Regions from separate parts of the Solibacillus daqui genome, predicted to be linked through region 1. Evidence: a T-box and tRNA genes for the amino acid it is inferred to sense, from the RefSeq annotation. Region 1 holds a T-box; the other holds one or more tRNA genes.
The links. A T-box is a leader RNA that pairs with one kind of tRNA and senses whether it is charged. The one in region 1 lies ahead of O7776_RS13725 (valine--tRNA ligase), so its partner is inferred to be a tRNA-Val.
Positions count from the first base shown of each region.

Region 1 (9,285 bases):
GATGTATGCACGCGTACATATTTATTTATTTTTACTTGTTGTCGTAAATTTCTTTCTCGGCAGCAAACTATCGAATTTCCATCTATGGGTATAACAGAAAGGTCGGAATAACTTGAGAAAAATTATTGTAGGTTCACGTAAAAGTAAATTAGCATTAACGCAAACAAACTGGTTTATTAACGAATTAAAAGCAGCTGGTGTACCGTTTGAATTTGAAATTAAAGAAATCGTTACAAAAGGCGACCGTATTTTAGATGTTCAGCTTTCAAAAGTTGGTGGTAAAGGCTTATTCGTAAAAGAAATTGAGCAAGCATTATATGATAAAGAAATCGATTTCGCGGTGCATTCAATGAAGGACATGCCTGCTGTATTACCGGAAGGCTTAGTGATTGGCTGTATTCCACCACGTGAAGATGCTCGTGATGCATTCATTTCAAAAAATCATGTAAAATTTGCTGATTTACCAGAAGGCGCAGTTGTTGGTACAAGCTCGTTACGCCGTTCAGCACAGCTTCTCACAGTACGACCAGACTTAACTATTAAATGGATACGTGGAAATGTAGATACACGTTTAAATAAACTTGAAACAGAAGACTATGATGCGATTATTTTAGCAGCAGCAGGTCTTAAACGTCTTGGATGGAGCGATGAAGTCGTAACAGAGTACTTAGATACGAATATCTGCCTACCAGCAGTAGCACAAGGCTCATTAGGAATCGAGTGCCGTGCAGATGATGCAGAGTTACTTGAGCAATTGTCAAAATTAACAGATGCACCTACTTGGAAAACAGCTAATGCAGAGCGAGCGTTCTTAGCGGCTATGGATGGGGGTTGCCAAGTACCAATCGCAGGGTATGCAACAGTTGATGAGGACACAATTACATTAACTGGTTTAGTCGCAGCACCTGATGCTTCTGTAAGCTATAAAGAAACGTTAACAGGTACGGATGCGGATGTATTAGGTAAACAAGTAGCAGCAAAACTAACAGAACAAGGTGCCTTTGATTTAATTCAAAAAGTAAAGGCTGAGCTTGATGTTGAGTAAAGCACTTGCTAACAAAACAATTTTTTTAACGGGCTCAAGTGTTGTCATGTCTGTCAAAGAACGCATTACACAGCATGGCGGTCAAGTTTATTGTTATCCGTTAATTGAAACAGTTGAAAAAGAGACGAAAGAAGATCAAATTTATTTATGTAATTTGACAGCGTATAATTGGCTTATTTTTACGAGTCAAAATGCGGTTAAGTATTTTGTAAACAAACTTGAACGCGCTCTAACAACATTGTCGAGTACGATTAAAATTGCGGCTGTCGGTGAAAAGACAGCGGCCTTACTGAAAAAGCATGGCTATCCGATTCACTTTATACCGACTGTTTATAGTGCCGATGTGTTTATTAAAGAATTTCAGTTACAGTCAAATGAACGTGCTTTATTTGTACGGGGCTCTATGGCAAAAAGCACTATTCGTGATGGCACAGGCGCAGATGAATGGACGGTCTATGAAACGCATGCTCATCAGCGGTACGTAGAGGATTTGAAAGAAAGAATACGAAATGTACCAAATCCAGTCGTTATTTTTGCTAGCCCATCCGCAGTAGATGTGTATGCAAATGAAGTGGCTACCTCTATTTCATGGGATCAAGTAAAAATAGCCTCTATTGGTCATATAACAACGGCGGCACTAGAAAAATATGGTATTACACCAAGTGTTCAGCCTAAAATCTATACTATGCAAGCAGTCATTGAACAGCTTATTGTGGAGGAATCATCAACATGACAGAACTTTATTTTCAACGTCACCGCCGTTTACGTCAAACATCGGCGATGCGTGCATTAGTAAAAGAAACATACTTACACAAAGAAGATTTGATTTATCCCTTATTCATTATTGAAGGCGAAAATATTAAAAACGAAGTAAGCTCAATGCCAGGTGTGTTTCAATTATCACTAGACAATTTAGCTACTGAAGTAGATGAAATTGTTGAGCTAGGCATTCAAGCAGTATTATTATTTGGAATTCCAGCTGAAAAGGATGCGGTTGGTTCAGGTGCATACCATGAACACGGTATCGTTCAAAAAGCAACGCGATTAATTAAAGAATTACACCCTGAGTTATTAGTAATTGCTGACACTTGCTTATGCGAGTTCACAGATCATGGACATTGTGGAGTTGTTGAAAACCAACAAATTTTAAATGATCCTTCATTGAATTTATTAGCGCAAACTGCTATTTCTCAAGCGGAAGCAGGGGCTGATATTATTGCTCCTTCTAACATGATGGACGGCTTCGTAGCAGCCATTCGTGCTGGGTTAGATGCAGCTGGTTTTGAACATATTCCTGTTATGTCTTATGCGGTAAAATATGCGTCAAGCTACTACGGACCGTTTCGTGAAGCTGCAGAAGGTGCACCGAAATTTGGTGATCGTAAAACATATCAAATGGACCCATCAAACCGTATGGAAGCCATTCGCGAAGCAACTTCTGATATTGAAGAAGGCGCGGATTTCTTAATTGTTAAACCGGCATTAGCTTACATGGATATTATTCGTGATGTGAAAAATAGCTTCCCTGTTCCGGTCGTTGCGTATAACGTTTCGGGTGAATATTCAATGGTTAAAGCAGCTGCCGGGAATGGCTGGATTGATGAAAAATCCGTTGTACTGGAAACATTATTAGGTATGAAGCGTGCGGGTTCTGACTTAATTATTACTTATCATGCAAAAGACGTTTGCCGTTGGTTGGAGGAAAAATAATATGCGTAGTTATGAAAAATCAAAAGCAGCTTTCGTAGAGGCTGTTGATTTAATGCCGGGTGGAGTAAACTCTCCAGTACGTGCATTCAAATCAGTAAACTTAGACCCAATTTTCATGGAATCAGGTAAAGGTGCAATGATTACAGATATCGATGGCAACGAATACATTGATTACGTATTATCTTGGGGACCACTTATTTTAGGTCACTCAGAGCCAAAAGTTGTACAAGCAATTCAAGAGCAAGCAGCGAAAGCAACTTCTTTTGGTGCACCATCTCTTTCTGAAAATGAATTAGCAAAATTAGTGATGGACCGCGTACCAGGCGTCGAAATGATTCGTTTTGTTTCGTCGGGCACAGAGGCAACGATGTCTGCATTGCGTTTAGCTCGTGGTTATACAGGGCGTGATAAAATCTTAAAATTTGAAGGTTCTTATCATGGACATGGCGATTCGCTATTAATTAAAGCTGGTTCTGGTGTTGCTACTTTAGGTTTACCAGACTCTCCTGGTGTTCCAGCAGATATCGCAAAAAATACATTAACGGTTGCTTACAATGATTTAGAAGCAGCAAAAATTGTCTTTGAAAAATTCGGTTCAGAATTAGCGGCGGTTATCGTTGAGCCAGTAGCAGGTAATATGGGTGTTGTTCCGCCGAAGCCAGAGTTTTTAACCGGCTTACGTGAATTAACGGAAAAACATGGGACGGTATTAATTTTTGATGAGGTTATGACTGGATTCCGTGTAGACTATGGCTGTGCACAAGGTTACTACGGTGTAACACCTGATTTAACAACATTAGGGAAAGTAATCGGTGGTGGTCTTCCGGTAGGAGCGTTTGCAGGTAAACGTGAAATTATGGAAAACATCGCGCCAGCAGGTCCGATTTATCAAGCGGGTACACTTTCCGGTAACCCACTTGCAATGACAGCAGGCCGTGCTACATTAGAGCAATTAACACCAGCTTCTTATGAATATTTCAAAAAGTTAGGTGATCAATTAGAAGAAGGTTTCCGCGCAGCAGCAACGAAATTCAACATTCCACACACAGTAAATCGTGCAGGCTCTATGATTGGTTTCTTCTTCACAAATGAAAACGTAGTTGATTTTGAATCTGCTAAAACATCGGATTTAGCACTTTTTGCGGAGTACTTTAAATTAATGGCGGAGGAAGGAATCTTCTTACCACCATCACAATTTGAAGGTTTATTCCTTTCAACAGCTCACACAGAACAACATATTGCAAAAACAGTTGCTGCTTTCCATACCGTATTTGAGAAATTAGCAAGATAAATTTAAAGACCATTGTTTCGTTTACACAGGAAACAATGGTCTTTTTTTGAGTAAAAACTGATACAGCAAGTTAAACTGGGGAAATGAGGTAAATATTTTTTGCATAGTTGGACAATTATTCATACTTGGTCTATTTATTGCATTTTGGCATAAAGTAAACGGAGGAGGCGGTTTTAATGCAAAAATGGGAGATGAGTGAGGTACTTCGCTTTCCTGAACATTTTGGAACTGTACAGGAAGGCTCTATCATAAAAGTAGAGCCAAATTGGCAAAGTGAAGTGAATGCAGATTCAATCATCGTAAAGGGTGTTTATGTATTAAAAGGTCATATGCACTTTGATTTTAAAGAAAACGAATCGAATTCGAAAGATGGTATTTATATTGAACATCTCGATATTGAAAAGGACGAGGCCTATTTCGAATACGCGTTACCTTTCTCGATCGATGTACCGAATGAGGAAGTGGCGAATATTAAAATTCAGACATTCCAATCGGTTGTAACTGTTAATGAGCGTGGAGAATGTGTTTGTAAGTGGGAAGTGAGCTGTGACCTAGAAAAAGAAGAAGCTGAAAAGAAAATAGAGGTTATCGAACAAGAACAGCCAATTACGGTTGCCCATATCGAACAAGAACATCAAATTACGGTTACGCATGAGGAAAATGAACAGCTTCAGCAAGCACAAAAAATGGTGAAAGCTGCCATCTTAGAATCCTCAGGAATTTCGAATGAAGAAGTTGACTTTTTTGACCAATTAGCGGAAGCCTATAGTGTTGTACAAGTACAGTTAAATGCATCCAAAAAATAAGAAACGAGGCAATAAAGAATAAGACTTATTCTTTATTGCCTTTTTTATTTTGGGGAAATTTAATTAAATGAAATCTGTTAAAAATAAATAACAAAATAAAATCAAAATAAACAATAAGATAATGTCCAAAGTAGTTGGGAAAATAAGAGTGCGAATTGCTTGAAAAACCGTTAATGGAACAATGCAATGTCGCATTAAAAAGCGAAATTTTCTTAGCCAAGGAGGCAATAAATATGGATTATAATTTTTACGCATTTAGAAAACTCCTTTAGGTCAGTATATGTTACAAATAATCATTCCGTGTAAATTGTGATACTTGAAATTTTACGCAAAACATCATAAAATAAAGAATAACTTAATATTTGAAGCGTTGAATAGGAAGAGTACGTAAAGCAACAATGTATTAGAGAGGAAACGGTAGCTGCAAAGTTTCCACATTGTCCTTACAGAAGGTAGCCTAGGAGCTGACTTAGTGAACAGTTAGTAGCTAAGTGCCGGTTAAACACCGTTATCGAATGAAGTGCCGTTTGGGCATAGTAACGCCGCATATTTTGCGAGCGCTTGACTAAACCCGACCGGAATTAAAGGTGGTACCGCGACTTAACTCCCTCGTCCTTTTTTAAAGACGAAGGGAGTTTTTTGATTTCATTGAAAAAGTTTTTTATTAAAAGGAGAGATACACATGACTGAAATGACAATGCCAACTAAGTATGATCCACAGTCAACAGAAGCCGGCCGCTATGAATGGTGGTTAAACGGTAAATTTTTCGAAGCAGACCCAACTAGCGATAAAGAGCCTTATTCAATCGTAATTCCACCGCCAAATGTAACGGGGAAATTACACCTTGGTCACGCATGGGATACAACATTACAAGATATTCTAATCCGTATGAAACGTATGCAAGGTTACGATGCGCTTTGGTTACCAGGTATGGACCATGCAGGAATCGCAACACAGGCAAAAGTAGAACAAAAATTACGTGAAGACGGTATTACACGTTATGATTTAGGTCGTGAAAAATTCCTAGAAAAAACATGGGAATGGAAAGATGAATATGCTTCTCACATTCGCGCGCAATGGTCGAAGTTAGGGTTAGCATTAGACTATTCAAAAGAGCGTTTCACATTAGATGAAGGCTTATCAAAAGCAGTTAATGAAGTATTTGTAAAATTATACGAAAAAGATTTAATTTACCGCGGCGAACGCATCATTAACTGGGACCCAGCTGCAAAAACTGCCCTTTCTGACATTGAAGTTATTCATAAAGAAGTAGAAGGTGCATTCTACCATATGGAATACCCACTTGCTGATGGCTCTGGTGTGTTACGCGTTGCAACAACACGCCCAGAAACAATGTTAGGTGACTCAGGTGTTGCTGTTCACCCAGAAGATGAGCGCTATGCACACTTAGTAGGGAAAACGGTTATTTTACCAATCGTAGGCCGTGAAATTCCAATCGTTGCAGATGATTACGTTGATAAGGACTTCGGTACAGGTGTTGTAAAAATGACACCAGCGCATGACCCGAATGATTTTGAAGTAGGGAACCGTCATAATTTAGAACGTATTTTAATTATGAACGAAGATGGCACAATGAATCAACTTGCTGGAAAATACAATGGCATGGATCGTTTCGAATGCCGTAAGCAAATTGTAGCAGATTTACAAGAAGCGGGCGTACTTGTTGAAATCGAGCCACATGTACACCAAGTAGGTCACTCTGAGCGTACAAACGCAGTAGTAGAGCCATATCTTTCGGCACAATGGTTCGTAAAAATGGGCCCATTAGCTGAAGAAGCATTAGAAATGCAAAAAAATGAAGCAGAAAAAGTAAACTTCGTACCAAACCGTTTCGAAAATACGTATAACCGCTGGATGGAAAACATTCATGATTGGTGTATTTCTCGTCAATTATGGTGGGGTCACCAAATTCCTGCATGGTATCATAACGAAACTGGGGAAATCTACGTAGGTAAAGATGCTCCAGCAGATAAAGAAAACTGGACTCAAGATGAAGACGTGCTTGATACGTGGTTCTCATCTGCATTATGGCCATTCTCTACAATGAACTGGCCAAATGAAGAAGACGCATTATACAAACGTTACTACCCAACAAGCACACTAGTAACTGGCTATGACATTATTTTCTTCTGGGTAAGTCGTATGATCTTCCAAGGGAAAGAATTCACGGGCAAACGTCCATTCCAAGATGTATTAATCCATGGTTTAGTACGTGATGAAGAAGGACGCAAAATGTCTAAATCACTAGGAAATGGTGTAGATCCAATGGAAGTAATCGAGCAATATGGTGCCGATTCTTTACGTTACTTCTTAGCAACTGGTTCTTCACCAGGTCAAGATCTACGTTACTCAACTGAAAAAGTTGAATCTACTTGGAACTTCGTAAATAAAATTTGGAATGCGTCACGCTTTGCTTTAATGAATATGGAAGGCTTAACATTCGAGCAAATCGATTTAACAGGCGACCTTTCTACAGCGGATAAGTGGATTTTAAGTCGCTTAAATGAAACAATCGAGCGTGTTACAACATTATCTGATAAGTACGAGTTCGGTGAAGTAGGCCGTGAGTTATACAACTTCATTTGGGATGATTTCTGTTCTTGGTATATCGAAATGGCGAAATTACCATTATACGGTGAAGATGAAGCAGCAAAATTAACAACGCGTTCTGTACTTGCTTACGTTTTAGACAATACAATGCGCCTGTTACATCCATTAATGCCATTCGTAACAGAAGAAATTTGGCAGCACTTACCGCATGAAGGTGATTCAATTACGGTAGCAGCTTGGCCAATTGTAAACCCTACATTTGATTTCAAAGCGGAAGCGGGCGACATGCAGCTATTAATGGACATTATCCGTTCAGTTCGTAATATCCGTGCAGAAGTAAACACGCCTATGAGCAAAAAAGTAGCAATGACAATTTCAGCAAAAGATGCTGTAACTGCGTCTGTACTTGAAGCAAATAAAGGCTATATCGAAAAATTCTGTAACCCAGATGGCTTAACAATTGGTGCGACACTTGAAGCACCAGCTCAAGCGATGTCAGCGGTTGTTTCAGGCGCAGAAATCTTCATGCCATTAGCAGGCTTAATCAATATTGATGAAGAAATTGCACGTCTTGAAAAAGAGCTGGAAAAATGGGCGAAAGAAGTAAAATTAGTTTCGGGTAAATTATCAAATGAGCGTTTCGTTTCAAAAGCGCCAGAAGCTTTAGTAGCCGGGGAACGTGAAAAACTTGCAGACTACGAAGCAAAATACGAAACAGTAGAAAAACGCATTGCTGAGTTAAAGGCTATGTAATTTTCTTAGAGGTACCGAATTTTCGGTACCTCTTTTCTTTTTTTTCGCTATAATTAAGAATTAATACAATATGCATATACATGTAACTAGGGAGAGAACGACATGTTTCAAACGATGGAGCAGTGCACAGATTTTATTTTTCGCTTAAAGGCAAGTCAGTATAAGGGAGAGCCTTTACAATCAGCACATATTATTTTAGGAGCACTAGGTAATCCACAACATAAAACGAAATTTATTCATTTTGCTGGCTCAAATGGTAAGGGCTCGACACTAAATGCTACTCGTGAAATATTAATGGCACATGGTTTAACAGTAGGTGCTTTTATTTCGCCGCATTTAGAGCGTGCCAACGAGCGCGTAACAATTAACAAGCAGCAAATATTAGACGAGGATTTTTTGCGAATTGCTAATCTTTTGGTAAGGGTCATTGTAGACAAGCTTGATGGGAAGTTTCCAAGCTTTTTTGAATTTATGACACTGTTAGCTATAGTCTATTTTTCTGAACAAAAGTTGGATGTTGCACTTCTTGAAACGGGCATAGGCGGACGTTTAGATTCGACAAACGTCATTATTCCAGAGGTCTCGGTTATTACGACGATTTCATTAGAGCATACCGATATGTTAGGTGACACATATGCACTGATAGCAGCGGAAAAGGCGGGCATTATTAAAGCAGGAAAACCGGTAGTAGTCGGTGTGAAAAATGAGGAAGCTTTGTCGGTCATTAAAGAAACCGCGCATAAGTTACAGGCACCAATTTATACATTAAGTGAGCAATTTTTTGCAAAGTCAAACCAAGTACGTTTTGATTATGTAGGTGAGTTCATGCTAAAAGATGTAGAGCTAGCAATGTTGGGGGAGCATCAAATAGCAAATGCCGCGCTTGCTATTACTGCTACAAAGCTGTTTTTACAAGAGCTGGATGAAGTGAAATTGCGTGACGCATTGAAAAAAGCAAAATGGGAAGGTCGCTTCGAATGGGTACGTAATAATATTGTATTAGATGGTGCTCACAATTCGGAAGGAACAACGGCGCTTATTGAAACATTACAGCAAGTCGTTCCAAACAAAAAATATGTGTTTATTTATGCTGCGCTGCAAGATAAAG
Region 1 covers NZ_CP114887.1:2,792,319-2,801,603, reverse strand. The annotation lists gene ccsA (cytochrome c biogenesis protein CcsA) at 1-94, shown strand, start outside; gene hemC (hydroxymethylbilane synthase) at 113-1,045, shown strand; gene O7776_RS13750 (uroporphyrinogen-III synthase) at 1,035-1,778, shown strand; gene hemB (porphobilinogen synthase) at 1,775-2,755, shown strand; gene hemL (glutamate-1-semialdehyde 2,1-aminomutase) at 2,757-4,046, shown strand; gene O7776_RS13735 (alanine racemase) at 4,223-4,852, shown strand; T-box leader at 5,214-5,472, shown strand; gene O7776_RS13725 (valine--tRNA ligase) at 5,535-8,177, shown strand; gene O7776_RS13720 (bifunctional folylpolyglutamate synthase/dihydrofolate synthase) at 8,280-9,285, shown strand, end outside.

Region 2 (9,285 bases), 270 kb from region 1:
GAGGAGAAAGGTAAATGAGTTACAAGTACCACAAGAGCTTGAACAACGCTTGCACAAAGCATTAGCAAAACAGCCAACAAACAGACCGAACATTTACAATTCTGAGGGATTTCGTCTTATATGCAGATGATAGAGCAATACCAGTAAATCAAAGTAGTATGCGCAGCTCATTACTTGGTAGCTATTCCATGGAATTATTATTCGATACGATTCCGCCTGACACAAAAAAACTCGAAATAAAGCTTGAACCATTTTATTCGAAAGAAAAAATCAACTTGGTTGTCCCATTAACACCTGTACTAGAAGGAATTATCGGCCCTAAAGAATTACAAATTTTAAGTATTTCTAAACAAAATGACTATACAGAATTAACCATTCGTTCCGAAGCAGATGTGATTTACGATAAGGTGACGCTCCAAACAACATAAGGCTCCGTACCATTGCAAACAACTAAAGGTTTTTACGATGACGGCAGCTCGACCCGCACTTTACTATTTGAAACAACAGATGAAGCAATTAAGCTAATGATAGAAAATATGTACTTCCTCGATCAACAAGACGATACAATCAACATCCCGTTTATCTAACAAAAGCACAGTCATGAAGTTGTTTATTTCATGACTGTGCTTTTTTATTTCATCAATGCTTGAAGCTTATCAGTAAATGGTTTTAAATAAATTTGAGGGAGTGCTTGCATATCAGCTAAGCTAATTTCCTGACTACCACTCACTTTTTCATCTCCCTGATAATAATAGCCTGTCACCAATGCACTAGTAATGGTGCCATTAGATAAATTAAAGAAATCCTGCAACCTCATATAATACATGCCATCTAATTCTTCTCGTTGAATTTGAAATGTATTCAATCCATTTGTTATTTCATAAATAAACACATTCGCAAACTCATAATCTTTAATATTTTCATTTTGTATCTTATAAGGAATGACCCCTAATGCTTTTAGATCTTCAAAAGCTATATTTATCCCCAATTCCTCATGCAGCTCTCTCACACCATCTAAAACCGTTTCTGTCGCTAATAAATGCCCTGCTGCTGTTATATCAAATTGATTTGGATAATCTTTTTTCAACTTACTGCGCAATTGTAAATAGATTATCCATTCATCTTCTATTTTTTCTATTACCCAGCACTGAAACACTTCATGCCAATAGCCCTTAGCATGTACTTCGTCACGTATTGCTTCACCAATCTTATGATAATGTTCATCAAAAATTGCCAAGCGTTCTATCATCTGACTCACCGCCTCTTTAATTATGCGTATTAAAAAACACTAAGTACTATTGAATGTACTTAGTGTTTTCTTGTTTTACTTATGTATGACCCGTACGGGATTCGAACCCGTGTTACCGCCGTGAAAGGGCGGTGTCTTAACCACTTGACCAACGGGCCGTGGCGGAGAATGAGGGATTTGAACCCTCGCGCCGGTTACCCGACCTACACCCTTAGCAGGGGCGCCTCTTCAGCCTCTTGAGTAATTCCCCTTAAATAAATATGGCTCCGAAGGCAGGACTCGAACCTGCGACCTGCCGGTTAACAGCCGGATGCTCTACCAACTGAGCTACTTCGGAACGTTTTATATGGTGGGCCTAAATGGACTCGAACCATCGACCTCACGCTTATCAGGCGTGCGCTCTAACCAGCTGAGCTATAGGCCCTCTTAAAAACTGGAGCGGGTGATCGGAATCGAACCGACAACATCAGCTTGGAAGGCTGAGGTTTTACCACTAAACTACACCCGCATATGGTGGGTTTGGACGGAATCGAACCGCCGACACTTAGAGCTTCAATCTAATGCTCTACCAACTGAGCTACAAACCCATAAAAAATGGCGGTCCCGACCGGGATCGAACCGGCGATCTCCTGCGTGACAGGCAGGCATGTTAACCGCTACACCACGGGACCATTTGGTTGCGGGGACAGGACTTGAACCTGTGACCTTCGGGTTATGAGCCCGACGAGCTACCACTGCTCCACCCCGCGATAATAAAAAACTCAATTATTCAATTAAAATGGAGGAGGTAGAGGGATTCGAACCCCCGCGCGGTGTTACCCGCCTGTCGGTTTTCAAGACCGATCCCTTCAGCCAGACTTGGGTATACCTCCGAGTTAAATATGTGATTACTGGTGGACCTTACAGGACTCGAACCTGTGACCGGACGGTTATGAGCCGTCTGCTCTAACCAACTGAGCTAAAGGTCCTTAAGATGGCTACCGAGGGAGTCGAACCCACGACCTTTCGGGTATGAACCGAATGCTCTAGCCAGCTGAGCTAGGTAGCCAGGATCTTTATTTTGGTTGTCTTTTATGGTGGAGCCTAGCGGGATCGAACCGCTGACCTCCTGCGTGCAAGGCAGGCGCTCTCCCAGCTGAGCTAAGGCCCCATTATAATGGTCGGAATGACAGGATTCGAACCTACGACCCCTTGGTCCCAAACCAAGTGCTCTACCAAGCTGAGCTACATTCCGTAATCTGGCGCGCCCGACAGGAGTCGAACCCATAACCTTTTGATCCGTAGTCAAACGCTCTATCCAATTGAGCTACGGGCGCGCTATACATATTAAAATAAAATGGTGCCGAGGGCCGGAATCGAACCGGCACGGTGATCACTCACCGCAGGATTTTAAGTCCTGTGCGTCTGCCAGTTCCGCCACCCCGGCATTTTTTGGAGCGGAAGACGAGGTTCGAACTCGCGACCCCCACCTTGGCAAGGTGGTGTTCTACCACTGAACTACTTCCGCAAAATGCTTAAGATATTTTTTATCTGACAGTTATGAAATTAAATGGTGCGGGTGAAGGGAGTCGAACCCCCACGCCTTGCGGCGCTAGATCCTAAGTCTAGTGCGTCTGCCAATTCCGCCACACCCGCTAAAGCAAATTACTGGTGAGCCATGAAGGACTCGAACCTTCGACCCTCTGATTAAAAGTCAGATGCTCTACCGACTGAGCTAATGGCTCTCTAAAATGGTGCCGGCGAAAGGAGTCGAACCCTCGACCTACTGATTACAAGTCAGTTGCTCTACCAACTGAGCTACACCGGCATTTTAGAAATGGTGGAGGATGACGGGCTCGAACCGCCGACCCCCTGCTTGTAAGGCAGGTGCTCTCCCAGCTGAGCTAATCCTCCTGGGTAATATTGTTACATTTCGTAAGTGACCTTTCTCTTAAGGACAAGATTTATAATATCAGTATTCATAAGAAAATGCAATGATTTTTTGAAAACTTTTTTAAAAAATATATTTTTTTCAAAAATCCCCATCAAATGACCTTGTTAACCAATGAAAACGATTTCTTAGTATATCGAAATTCTAATATGATTATCCATTTTTTTCAACAGTTGTTTTTCATTTTTATAAAAAAATTTATGCTCTTCGTTATTTAATTATATGTAAAAATTCGAAAAATACTGTTGGCTCAACTAGTAGATATAGATTCTTACCATAAGAATCTATATTTTTACATTAACCCAAATTCAAACACAACGAAATGTTATTTGCCCGTTTCGTTGTACTCTTTCCACAATCCCTAAAATTTCAGCATAATTAACATAGCCAATTACTTCCGAAAAAATAAGCGTAGGCATCGTATGCATTAAATTACCATAAAGAGCATTCGCCAGTTTTAAGACTGACTCATTGCCTTGTTCAATCTGTTTTGCAATTCGCTGCACTTTGTAATCAATCTTCGCGATATTTAATTGGGCTACCTCAGAAAAATTAGTAAATATCTTTTCATGACCAGCAAATACCGTTGAAATTAATAATTTCTGACATTGCTCAATTGATTGACGATGCTGTAATACTGTTGGAAGCAATAATTTCCTTGAATCAAAGTCAATTAATGCATTTGTCGACCCCTTTTCGATAATTAAATCTCCCGTAAACAACCAGCCTGATTCTTCATCATATAAAGTTATTGAGTCCAATGAATGCCCTGGCGTTTCCAAAACTTTTAATTCTCCAACATAATCATTTGCTTGAATTGGCTCAATCACAGACTTTATACGCAATCCACCAGCATCATTTAGTGTTTGCTTCATTTTCTCTATACGGGACGCCATAACATGTGTACAACCATAGTGTTCATATAGCTCTTCAAAAAATTGAATTTTAGTCTGCTGATAAGTTGTTGTCAATGCTAGCCTCTCTAATGCAAGTGGATGTGCGAATACCGGAATTTGCTTTTTTCCAATAATTTTATTGACCATACCAATATGATCAATATGGTGGTGAGTCAAAATGATTTGATCAATATCCATTATGTTTAAATCATATGCAGCAAGCTGTTCATCAAAAAACACTTCATATTCGGCTGAATCAATTCCTGCATCAATTAATGTTAGCTTATTTTGGTGTTCAAATAGGTAACAGTTAATATTATTCATTTGTCCGTATTTAACTGGATAAATAATTGGATATACTTTTTTAGTATTATATTCAAAAACTGCACTCACCTTTATGCCTCCTCTATTTCATCAAATTAAATCTATTATAATTTCTCGAATACTATTTGATTATTGAACAAAAATATATCATTTCAAAATATCTTTGAAGGGATACTTTTATGGCCGCGTTTACATCAATAATTCAGCCATTTGTATCAACTCAACTCTTACATAAATTCTGACCAAATTTTACACCTGTTGCTTATATTAAATATAACGGGCTGGAAGCCATATTATTTAACTACCCAAACTACAATGAAAATTACTATATTACAGTAGCTAAAACGGATCAATTTAACGCCAGGCATGCTGTTCTTATCCATGAACTATCTCATAGCTATTGGCTTACTTTCGGTGTAGCACGTTTTCCTTACGAATTATTGGACTTAAATTACTCTATATGTGAGAAAATCATTTTACTGCGTAATGAAGAACAAAAAGCACTATAAAAAGCACTCCAATATGGCTAACTCGCTACTACATATGATTTCATTGGTTTTAGAAAAGCCAGAATTTCTTTATTTCCTCAAGAAAAAAGTTATGAAGCAGCCTGAAAAACAATAGCAGATCCTACATACTATATCGAAAATAAGGCATTCAAGGACATTACAGCAAGTCAAAGGTGAATGGTATATTAAAAAAAGCTTATATGCTTAAACTGACGCTCTGGAAAGCTATATACATAATTCAAAAAATAATGTTATAAAGTAACCTGACTTTGAGCAATTTAACCAATCAATTGGTTAACAAATTATTTTTGCCGGTACTTTAACAGACGTAGCCCTTAATCCAATGAATATTATAAATCAATTCATCATTACTTTAACAAAATAATAAATGGTACCACGTCTTAAATAATTACACAGCTTATAAGAAAGACTTTTAAGTAAATAACTCGACTAGAGCATTTCAATATGGAGAAACTAATAATCAATTAATATTGATTACAAAAAAACGCTAAGCAAGGAAAATATGCTTAGCGTTTTCTTGTTTTACTTATGTATGACCCGTACGGGATTCGAACCCGTGTTACCGCCGTGAAAGGGCGGTGTCTTAACCACTTGACCAACGGGCCGTGGCGGAGAATGAGGGATTTGAACCCTCGCGCCGGTTACCCGACCTACACCCTTAGCAGGGGCGCCTCTTCAGCCTCTTGAGTAATTCCCCTTAAATAAATATGGCTCCGAAGGCAGGACTCGAACCTGCGACCTGCCGGTTAACAGCCGGATGCTCTACCAACTGAGCTACTTCGGAACGTTTTATATGGTGGGCCTAAATGGACTCGAACCATCGACCTCACGCTTATCAGGCGTGCGCTCTAACCAGCTGAGCTATAGGCCCTCTTAAAAACTGGAGCGGGTGATCGGAATCGAACCGACAACATCAGCTTGGAAGGCTGAGGTTTTACCACTAAACTACACCCGCATATGGTGGGTTTGGACGGAATCGAACCGCCGACACTTAGAGCTTCAATCTAATGCTCTACCAACTGAGCTACAAACCCATAAAAAATGGCGGTCCCGACCGGGATCGAACCGGCGATCTCCTGCGTGACAGGCAGGCATGTTAACCGCTACACCACGGGACCATTTGGTTGCGGGGACAGGACTTGAACCTGTGACCTTCGGGTTATGAGCCCGACGAGCTACCACTGCTCCACCCCGCGATAATAAAAAACTCAATTATTCAATTAAAATGGAGGAGGTAGAGGGATTCGAACCCCCGCGCGGTGTTACCCGCCTGTCGGTTTTCAAGACCGATCCCTTCAGCCAGACTTGGGTATACCTCCGAGTTAAATATGTGATTACTGGTGGACCTTACAGGACTCGAACCTGTGACCGGACGGTTATGAGCCGTCTGCTCTAACCAACTGAGCTAAAGGTCCTTAAGATGGCTACCGAGGGAGTCGAACCCACGACCTTTCGGGTATGAACCGAATGCTCTAGCCAGCTGAGCTAGGTAGCCAGGATCTTTATTTTGGTTGTCTTTTATGGTGGAGCCTAGCGGGATCGAACCGCTGACCTCCTGCGTGCAAGGCAGGCGCTCTCCCAGCTGAGCTAAGGCCCCATTATAATGGTCGGAATGACAGGATTCGAACCTACGACCCCTTGGTCCCAAACCAAGTGCTCTACCAAGCTGAGCTACATTCCGTAATCTGGCGCGCCCGACAGGAGTCGAACCCATAACCTTTTGATCCGTAGTCAAACGCTCTATCCAATTGAGCTACGGGCGCGCTATACATATTAAAATAAAATGGTGCCGAGGGCCGGAATCGAACCGGCACGGTGATCACTCACCGCAGGATTTTAAGTCCTGTGCGTCTGCCAGTTCCGCCACCCCGGCATTTTTTGGAGCGGAAGACGAGGTTCGAACTCGCGACCCCCACCTTGGCAAGGTGGTGTTCTACCACTGAACTACTTCCGCAAAATGCTTAAGATATTTTTTATCTGACAGTTATGAAATTAAATGGTGCGGGTGAAGGAGTCGAACCCCCACGCCTTGCGGCGCTAGATCCTAAGTCTAGTGCGTCTGCCAATTCCGCCACACCCGCTAAAGCAAATTACTGGTGAGCCATGAAGGACTCGAACCTTCGACCCTCTGATTAAAAGTCAGATGCTCTACCGACTGAGCTAATGGCTCTCTAAAATGGTGCCGGCGAAAGGAGTCGAACCCTCGACCTACTGATTACAAGTCAGTTGCTCTACCAACTGAGCTACACCGGCATTTTAGAAATGGTGGAGGATGACGGGCTCGAACCGCCGACCCCCTGCTTGTAAGGCAGGTGCTCTCCCAGCTGAGCTAATCCTCCTGGGTAATAACCTAGCGACGTCCTACTCTCACAGGGGGAAACCCCCAACTACCATCGGCGCTAAAGAGCTTAACTTCTGTGTTCGGTATGGGAACAGGTGTGACCTCTTTGCCATCATCACTAGATTAATTTGAAAGAATTATTCTTTCAAAACTGGATAAACGGTTCATTGATTTTCGTAAACATGTGGTTAAGTCCTCGACCGATTAGTATTCGTCAGCTACATGTGTCGCCACACTTCCACCTCGAACCTATCTACCTGATCGTCTTTCAGGGGTCTTACTTACTTGAGTAATGGGAAATCTCATCTTGAGGGGGCTTCATGCTTAGATGCTTTCAGCACTTATCCCGTCCACACATAGCTACCCAGCGATGCCTTTGGCAAGACAACTGGTACACCAGCGGTGTGTCCATCCCGGTCCTCTCGTACTAAGGACAGCTCCTCTCAAATTTCCTACGCCCACGACGGATAGGGACCGAACTGTCTCACGACGTTCTGAACCCAGCTCGCGTACCGCTTTAATGGGCGAACAGCCCAACCCTTGGGACCGACTACAGCCCCAGGATGCGATGAGCCGACATCGAGGTGCCAAACCTCCCCGTCGATGTGGACTCTTGGGGGAGATAAGCCTGTTATCCCCGGGGTAGCTTTTATCCGTTGAGCGATGGCCCTTCCATGCGGAACCACCGGATCACTAAGCCCGTCTTTCGACCCTGCTCGACTTGTAGGTCTCGCAGTCAAGCTCCCTTATGCCTTTACACTCTACGAATGATTTCCAACCATTCTGAGGGAACCTTTGGGCGCCTCCGTTACCTTTTAGGAGGCGACCGCCCCAGTCAAACTGTCCGCCTGACACTGTCTCCTACCCCGCTAAGGGGCATGGGTTAGAAGTTCAATACAACCAGGGTAGTATCCCACCGACGCCTCCTTCGAAGCTGGCGCTCCGAGATCTCTGGCTCCTACCTATCCTGTACAAGTTGTACCAAAATTCAATATCAAGCTACAGTAAAGCTCCACGGGGTCTTTCCGTCCTGTCGCGGGTAACCTGCATCTTCACAGGTACTATAATTTCACCGAGTCTCTCGTTGAGACAGTGCCCAGATCGTTACGCCTTTCGTGCGGGTCGGAACTTACCCGACAAGGAATTTCGCTACCTTAGGACCGTTATAGTTACGGCCGCCGTTTACTGGGGCTTCAATTCGCAGCTTCGCTTGCGCTAACCACTCCTCTTAACCTTCCAGCACCGGGCAGGCGTCAGCCCCTATACGTCACCTTACGGTTTTGCAGAGACCTGTGTTTTTGCTAAACAGTCGCCTGGGCCTATTCACTGCGGCTCTCTCGGGCTATACACCCTACCAGAGCACCCCTTCTCCCGAAGTTACGGGGTCATTTTGCCGAGTTCCTTAACGAGAGTTCTCTCGCACACCTTAGGATTCTCTCCTCGACTACCTGTGTCGGTTTGCGGTACGGGTACCTCCCACCTCGATAGAGGCTTTTCTTGGCAGTGTGAGATCAGGAACTTCCTCCATACGGAGTCGTCATCACAGCTCAATGTTAAAGTACGCGGATTTGCCTACGCACACACCTTACTGCTTGAACAGAGACAACCAACGCTCTGCTTACCCTACCCTACTGCGTCCCCCCATTTCTCAAACGGTGGGGAGGTAGTACAGGAATATCAACCTGTTATCCATCGCCTACGCCTATCGGCCTCGGCTTAGGTCCCGACTAACCCTGAGCGGACGAGCCTTCCTCAGGAAACCTTAGTCATACGGTGCATGGGATTCTCACCCATGTTTCGCTACTCATACCGGCATTCTCACTTCTAAGCGCTCCACCAGTCCTTCCGGTCTGACTTCAACGCCCTTAGAACGCTCTCCTACCACGCATACCAATGGTATGCATCCACAGCTTCGGTGAATCGTTTAGCCCCGATACATTTTCGGCGCAGCGTCACTCGACCAGTGAGCTATTACGCACTCTTTAAATGATGGCTGCTTCTAAGCCAACATCCTG
Region 2 covers NZ_CP114887.1:3,066,919-3,076,203, forward strand. The annotation lists gene O7776_RS14970 (hypothetical protein) at 189-428, shown strand; gene O7776_RS14975 (hypothetical protein) at 441-587, shown strand; gene O7776_RS14980 (NUDIX hydrolase) at 632-1,249, opposite strand; tRNA gene O7776_RS14985 (tRNA-Glu) at 1,336-1,407, opposite strand; tRNA gene O7776_RS14990 (tRNA-Ser) at 1,409-1,499, opposite strand; tRNA gene O7776_RS14995 (tRNA-Asn) at 1,511-1,586, opposite strand; tRNA gene O7776_RS15000 (tRNA-Ile) at 1,597-1,673, opposite strand; tRNA gene O7776_RS15005 (tRNA-Gly) at 1,684-1,757, opposite strand; tRNA gene O7776_RS15010 (tRNA-Phe) at 1,761-1,836, opposite strand; tRNA gene O7776_RS15015 (tRNA-Asp) at 1,845-1,920, opposite strand; tRNA gene O7776_RS15020 (tRNA-Met) at 1,924-1,998, opposite strand; tRNA gene O7776_RS15025 (tRNA-Ser) at 2,029-2,121, opposite strand; tRNA gene O7776_RS15030 (tRNA-Ile) at 2,141-2,217, opposite strand; tRNA gene O7776_RS15035 (tRNA-Met) at 2,224-2,297, opposite strand; tRNA gene O7776_RS15040 (tRNA-Ala) at 2,324-2,399, opposite strand; tRNA gene O7776_RS15045 (tRNA-Pro) at 2,407-2,483, opposite strand; tRNA gene O7776_RS15050 (tRNA-Arg) at 2,489-2,565, opposite strand; tRNA gene O7776_RS15055 (tRNA-Leu) at 2,587-2,675, opposite strand; tRNA gene O7776_RS15060 (tRNA-Gly) at 2,682-2,756, opposite strand; tRNA gene O7776_RS15065 (tRNA-Leu) at 2,800-2,884, opposite strand; tRNA gene O7776_RS15070 (tRNA-Lys) at 2,898-2,973, opposite strand; tRNA gene O7776_RS15075 (tRNA-Thr) at 2,981-3,056, opposite strand; tRNA gene O7776_RS15080 (tRNA-Val) at 3,067-3,142, opposite strand; gene O7776_RS15085 (MBL fold metallo-hydrolase) at 3,488-4,468, opposite strand; tRNA gene O7776_RS15090 (tRNA-Glu) at 5,463-5,534, opposite strand; tRNA gene O7776_RS15095 (tRNA-Ser) at 5,536-5,626, opposite strand; tRNA gene O7776_RS15100 (tRNA-Asn) at 5,638-5,713, opposite strand; tRNA gene O7776_RS15105 (tRNA-Ile) at 5,724-5,800, opposite strand; tRNA gene O7776_RS15110 (tRNA-Gly) at 5,811-5,884, opposite strand; tRNA gene O7776_RS15115 (tRNA-Phe) at 5,888-5,963, opposite strand; tRNA gene O7776_RS15120 (tRNA-Asp) at 5,972-6,047, opposite strand; tRNA gene O7776_RS15125 (tRNA-Met) at 6,051-6,125, opposite strand; tRNA gene O7776_RS15130 (tRNA-Ser) at 6,156-6,248, opposite strand; tRNA gene O7776_RS15135 (tRNA-Ile) at 6,268-6,344, opposite strand; tRNA gene O7776_RS15140 (tRNA-Met) at 6,351-6,424, opposite strand; tRNA gene O7776_RS15145 (tRNA-Ala) at 6,451-6,526, opposite strand; tRNA gene O7776_RS15150 (tRNA-Pro) at 6,534-6,610, opposite strand; tRNA gene O7776_RS15155 (tRNA-Arg) at 6,616-6,692, opposite strand; tRNA gene O7776_RS15160 (tRNA-Leu) at 6,714-6,802, opposite strand; tRNA gene O7776_RS15165 (tRNA-Gly) at 6,809-6,883, opposite strand; tRNA gene O7776_RS15170 (tRNA-Leu) at 6,927-7,010, opposite strand; tRNA gene O7776_RS15175 (tRNA-Lys) at 7,024-7,099, opposite strand; tRNA gene O7776_RS15180 (tRNA-Thr) at 7,107-7,182, opposite strand; tRNA gene O7776_RS15185 (tRNA-Val) at 7,193-7,268, opposite strand; rRNA gene rrf (5S ribosomal RNA) at 7,278-7,393, opposite strand; rRNA gene O7776_RS15195 (23S ribosomal RNA) at 7,455-9,285, opposite strand, start outside.
Region 2: it encodes a tRNA-Val, which carries the amino acid that the T-box ahead of O7776_RS13725 (valine--tRNA ligase) is inferred to sense. The anticodon was not compared.